2 regions of the Fictibacillus sp. KU28468 genome follow, and region 1 is predicted to be linked to the other one. Evidence: riboswitches for the same ligand, from Rfam matches in the RefSeq annotation. Region 1 holds a riboswitch; the other holds the start of a gene.

Region 1 (3,135 bases):
ATCCACTTTTCAATTTGGCTTTTAACAAATTGATCATACTGTGCTTTCGTCCATTCCCCTCGCTTATGTTTCCCCCGGGCCTGCTTTACTTCCGGGGTCTGTGGAAAGCTTCCAATGGTTGTCGTAGGGAGGAGAGGGAGGTTCCAAACTTCCTGCTGTTTTTGTTTTCTGTTCATGTAAGGCTGATTCCGCTTGAGGTCTTTGCCTTGAGCTTTTTCAACCTCCCATAAAACCTCCGTCCGGTTTCTTGCCGGAGAGCTGTTTAGCAAGTAAAGAGCATCATCATACTTCTTTATTGCTTCTTGTTGCGAAGGTGATGACAGCAATCGCAGTTCTTCCAGTTTTTCGTCAGCAAAGGCAAGACTGTTGTATAGTTCTTGCGGAAGGGAATGTTCGTGTTTGGCTGAAACAGGGACATGAAGCAAGCTGCAGGAGGGCTGGATCCATATTCGTTCGGATGCAGCCAGTTCTTCAAGCTGGAGTATAAGCTCTTGCTTTTGGCTCAAATTAGCACGCCATATATTTCTGCCGTCAAGTATGCCTGCACCCAGCACTTTATCCTCTGGGAACCCATGCAGACGCATCTCATCCAGTGTTTTTTCGCCATGGACAAAATCCAGTCCGATCCCCTGGACAGGGAACTGAATGATTTCTTTGTAATGCTCTGCGCTCTCAAAGTACGTCTGCAGCATAATATTAAGACCGGAAGCGGCTTTATGGAACTGTTCATAGATTTTCTTGGATACTGATAGTTCTTCTTTGGATAGGGAAGTAACGAGAATGGGCTCGTCGATTTGAATCCATTGGGCGCCCGCCTGTTCCAGTTCCTGAAGAATTCGGCAGTATAACGGGACAAGTTGGGAAAGCAGCGTGTCTTCCTGTTCGGGAAGGTATCCTTTTGCACATTTTATAAAAGTAACAGGCCCGACAATAACCGGTTTTCCTTCAATCCCAAGCTTCTCCTTTGCTTCCTTGTAAGCGGTAAGAGGCCTGTTTTCCACTAACCTCGGCGCACGGTCTTCCCATTCCGGCACGATATAATGGTAGTTTGTGTTAAACCATTTGGTCATTTCACACGCAACGGCTTCTTGTTTTCCTCTTGCCATGCCAAAGTAAAGGGAGAGAGGATTTTCCACTGCTTCAAATCTTTTTGGCACCAGCCCGAACATCACTGACATATCGAGCATGTGATCATAAAGTGTAAAATCATTGACTGGAATAATATCTATGCCCATGTCTTTTTGCTTTTGCAGATTTGCAAGCCTGATCTGTTCCATCTGCTGCAGAAAACTGGCTTCCGTCAGTTCTCCTTTCCAAAATGCTTCCAGTGCTCTTTTCCACTCCCGATTGCTGCCGATACGGGGATATCCCAAGTTGCTCGTTTTCATGTGTCATCTCTCCATTCTTTTAGATACTAAATATGGCAATAAAAACAAAAAAGCATTCCCAACGCCAGTGACAGAACGTTAGAAATGCCTGAAAAAGGGTAGAGTAAACCCCATTGTATGCAAGAATCTAACACCTCCCTATCTCCCGTAGGTTAAAACAGTGTTGTTGAAACAAGGCAGGTCTCCTGACTCAAGGGTTATATACCGAGCTGCATCCCTTCCCAACCTGCTGGCCAGTGGTCATTATGAGCTCGTTTCCTTTTACAGTGGCGGGACCGTGCCGGATTTTCACCGGGCTTCCCTTTTTCATCCATTGCATTTGTGCAATGGAACCTTGTCTCCACTATTATGTAATTTGATTTTGAAAATTTAGACAAGCCTATCATATCTAAAATAGGAAGTCAACGCATCAAAAGCAGAGAGAAGATGTGGAATTACTTTACTTCCAGCTATCTATATAGGTAAATGTTGTTTATAATAAAGGTGGATAACTATGAAAATAATAAAGGCAGGATGATAGAATGATAGGGAGAAACAGATTTGGAATCCGCGCAAAAATTTTTGCTGGATATCTAGTGATTATTCTTTGTCTGATCGTATCAATAGTAGCAGTAAATAATCAGATTGCCTCTATGCAAAAAGAGCGGAATTTTATTATTAATCATGACATAGAAATTCATTCGCTGACAAACGAGATTGAAAAGCAGGTTCTCGATATGGAAAACGGGCAGCGCGGTTTTATTATTACCGGGGATGAGAGCTATCTTAAACCCTTTAACCTGGCAATGAACAGTTTGGAAAACGATTATAAAAAGCTCTATGGGCTGATTGCCGATAATCCAGCACAGCAAAATAGGCTCGAGGAAATTAATAAATCCATTCACAATTGGCTCCAGAAAACAGGAAATCCGTCGATTCAGCTGAAGAAGGAAAACAAGGATGGAGAAGTTCTCTCTCTCATTAAAAAAGATGTAGGCAGCCAAAGTGTAGAACAGATCCGCAGCCAGTTTGACACGTTCAGAACCACTGAAAAAGGCTTGACGAAAGAACGGGCGGACAGGCTTGACGAGCAGAACAAATTCCTGAAAACAGGGCTCTTTTCTTTATTGGTTATTGTTGTGGCTGTTTCATCACTTATTGCGTCTTTTGTTTCAGGCTCGATCATTAATACCATTAAGGCTGTTGTAAGTTCCATTACGGCTATGTCATCTAACGGTGACGTTACCCAGCGCATACATGTAAAAACGAAAGATGAAATCAAAGACCTGGCTGAAGCGACCAATGAACTGCTTGATAAAGTTGAGCAGAGGGAATGGCTGCAGTCCAGCACGAATCAGGTAGTCGAAAGATATCAGGGAACATCTACGATTAAAGTGCTGGGAGAGAAATTTGTTACAGGTGTTGCCCACTTAACGCAGGCCTCCATGGGTGCTCTCTATATCCGGGAAGGGAGCGGAGAACAATCCCGATACGTTAAAAAAGGTTCGTTTTCAGAGCCTATCGGAGAACCAGGGCGAGAGGCGTTTAAACAGGGGGAAGGCCTTATCGGGCAATGTGTGTCTGAGAAACGCATCCTTGTGGTGGACAGGCTGCCCGCGGATTATCAAGTCATTGGTACAGGGCTTGGAGAAGTTCGTCCTAAGAGCTTGCTGATTGCCCCTGTTCTGAATGAGCAGGAAGTGATCGCAGTTTTGGAACTTGCTTCACTTGACACATTTACAGAACAGCACATTGAGCTGATCGAAAA
Region 2 (3,135 bases), 120 kb from region 1:
GGAAGCAAATGAGTGTAGAAGATCATAAAAGACAGGCTCCTTCTTCTGTCTGCTGCAAAATTATTACTGTGAGTGATACGAGAACAGAAGAAACCGATCGCAGCGGCACCCTTATAAAAGAGGAGTTAACGCTGAACGGCCATACAGTGGGAGACTATGTAATTGTAAAAGATGAGCGAGAGGAAATTGAATCTGCTGTCTTGGCTGGGTGTGAAGCAAGTAATATCCAGGCTATTTTAATTAATGGCGGGACTGGCATTGCTGCCAGGGATGTTACCATTGAAACGCTAAAACCATTGTTTACAAAGGAAATTACAGGTTTTGGCGAGCTTTTCAGGATGTTAAGTTATACCGAGGATATTGGATCTGCAGCCATTCTGAGCAGAGCAGCGGCAGGAGTTGTTGGCTCCACAGCGGTTTTTGCAATGCCCGGATCTACAGGAGCGGCAGCTTTAGCCATGAAAAAGCTGATTCTCCCCGAGGTCTCTCATGTCATTCGGGAAATCAATAAAGATTTATAAAGAAGAAAAACAAGTCAGATCTTCCGTTTAGTGGTCATAAATGTATACTCTATCCAATAAATTTCAGTAAAGAGCCATGGATGCTGAAACTATTTAATTGGATCCACGTATACTATACTATGAAAACGCTTTAACGGGAGGAAATGATGGGCGGATTATTGCGGAAGGCCGTTGAAGAGAGGAAGAATTTCCTTATTCAGATGCTAAAGAAAAACGGGATAAGCAAAGAAGTGGAAGCAGAGCTTTCCACATGGCCATTGACTGAATTGGAAGAAGAATATAAAAGCTGGCTTTTTCAGCAAAATTATGGGATGGACCCTGGCAAAATAAGTTTAAATAAAACACAGTGAGGGAATAGACAATAGAACGTATGTGTCCTTCTTAGGGCTTTTTTTTTGTGATGGCTTATTACTGCTCATCTATTTTATTTTTTGTTATAGTAGAAAAGAACGGCTGCATTTTATGGTTAAAGGAGATCACAGCATGAACATAGCTTTTTATCTATTGCCTAAAGAAGAGGTTAAATATTTGAATCCTGAATCGACCATCAGGCAGGCATTGGAGAAGCTTTCTTATCACAAATATACATCTGTTCCCCTTGTTTCAGAGGAAGGGCAGTATGTCGGTACGCTCACAGAAGGGGATCTGCTTTGGAAATTGAAAGAAGCGTTCGACCTTGGCTTCTACGATGTGGTGAAAACAAAACTGAAGGATGTTCCACAGCGTGTGAACAACATCTCAGTATCAATCAATTCAAATATGGAAGATTTAATTACGTTGGCAACTGACCAGAACTTTATTCCGGTAACTGACGACGACGGGCATTTTATTGGGATTATCCGCCGCCGGGACATCATTAAGTACTGCGCAAATACAATATGGAATAACAAAATAAATGAAAACTAGGTGTTGACAAATACTATATTTAGTGTGAAAGTAAATATATTAAACTAAATATAGTATTTGAAACAAGAGGTGTCTAGTAAGACTTAATAGGGAATCCGGTAAAACAATCCGGAGCTGTCCCCGCAACTGTCATGTGGACGAAATGAGAATCCACTGTGTAAGAAACGCGCACGATCGTGTGGCTTTTACATGGGAAGGCTCAGAGTAGGAGGAAGCATTAGCCAGTAGACCTGCCTTTTTGTTTCACGATTTTGATTCTTCGGGGATTGAGAAGCAAAAACGGCACACTTTACTGCTATTTTTGATTCTTATAACTCGTGTCGTTTTTTTAGGCTCATCCACTGGATGGGCCTTTTTATTTTGCGGATTTTTAGAGGAGGAGATTTGACTTTGGTTATAGCAGGCGGAACAGATCATCTTGTTATGAATTGGCTGGATGAAATTCTATTGGGCTTTCCCCAGCTTGATAAAAAGGAAGAGTATACAGAACAGGTAGGCTATTATGCTGATAAAAGCAGTTCTCAAACAGAAGCGATGAATATGGCTATTTTGCATGCACTTGAAAGAATTTCAATGCATGAGCCGGATTGGACCTTCGTCGCAGGAAGAATTCATCTTAAAAAAATCTACTCGGATGCAGTAAAAAACAGGGGGAGACAAGGAGTTCATGGATATGGCCACTTCTATGGATTAATTCGTACACTGACAGACAAAGGAATCTATGATAAGAACCTGTTAAGCAGCTATTCACCAGAAGAAATAGATGAGCTTGAAGCGATGATTGTCCCTCAAAGGGATGAACTTTTTACATATATAGGACTTCGTACATTGGCTGACCGTTATCTTGCCAAATCGCATGAAGGCAAAGTGTTTGAATTGCCTCAGGAACGTTTTATGATCATCGCGATGTCCTTGATGTTCAACGAACCTTCAGACCGCCGCATGGAGCTGATTAAAGAAGCGTACTGGGCAATGTCGAACCTGTATATGACCGTGGCAACTCCTACACTTGCCAATGCGGGTAAAAGCTATGGCCAGCTGTCAAGCTGCTTCATCGATACGATGGATGACAGCCTTCGAGGAATCTATGATTCTACAACAGATGCAGCAACGCTCTCGAAAGGCGGAGGCGGGATCTCCGTTTACCTTGGCAAGATCAGAAGCCTTGGTTCAGAAATAAGAGGATTCAAGGGCAATTCATCGGGCATTATTCCATGGGCGAAGCTGTTGAACCAGACAGCGGTCAGTGTCGATCAGCTTGGACAGAGAAAGGGAGCTATCGCCATCTACTACAATGTGTTCGGCAAAGATCTTTTTTCCTTTCTTGACGCCAAGCTGAATAATGGTGACGAACGGCAGCGGGTTCATGACCTGTTTTTGGGCCTCTGCGTTCCGGATTTATTTATGGAAAAGGCAGAGTCTAGAGAAGACTGGTATCTGTTTGATCCTTATACGGTAAAAAAAGTGATGGGCTATGAACTGGATGATTTTTTTGATGAAGAACCCGGCAAAGGCAGTTTCCGCGATAAATATGATGAGTGCGTTGCCGCAGCCGAACAAGGGCTTTTGGGTGAAAAAGGTTCAGGAGGCTATGACGTTGTATCAGCCATTGAAATTTTTAAAAGAATCATGAAAAGCCAGCTGGAAACGGGAGTTCCGTATATGTTTTACCGGGACACGGTTAATCGGGCTAACCCGAATAAGCATG

What was found. Region 1 has a riboswitch for cobalamin ahead of metE (5-methyltetrahydropteroyltriglutamate--homocysteine S-methyltransferase). Riboswitches for the same ligand answer to the same signal wherever they lie in the genome.
Region 2: linked by a shared signal. The riboswitch ahead of OKX00_RS15135 (ribonucleoside-diphosphate reductase subunit alpha) and the one ahead of metE (5-methyltetrahydropteroyltriglutamate--homocysteine S-methyltransferase) in region 1 are both predicted to bind cobalamin.

What each region holds. Positions count from the first base shown of each region.
Region 1 covers NZ_CP110666.1:3,043,250-3,046,384, reverse strand. The annotation lists gene metE (5-methyltetrahydropteroyltriglutamate--homocysteine S-methyltransferase) at 1-1,388, opposite strand, end outside; cobalamin riboswitch at 1,546-1,740, opposite strand; gene OKX00_RS15825 (CHASE3 domain-containing protein) at 1,910-3,135, shown strand, end outside.
Region 2 covers NZ_CP110666.1:2,922,108-2,925,242, reverse strand. The annotation lists gene OKX00_RS15150 (MogA/MoaB family molybdenum cofactor biosynthesis protein) at 9-521, shown strand; gene OKX00_RS15145 (Fur-regulated basic protein FbpA) at 668-871, shown strand; gene OKX00_RS15140 (CBS domain-containing protein) at 1,005-1,427, shown strand; cobalamin riboswitch at 1,478-1,680, shown strand; gene OKX00_RS15135 (ribonucleoside-diphosphate reductase subunit alpha) at 1,851-3,135, shown strand, end outside.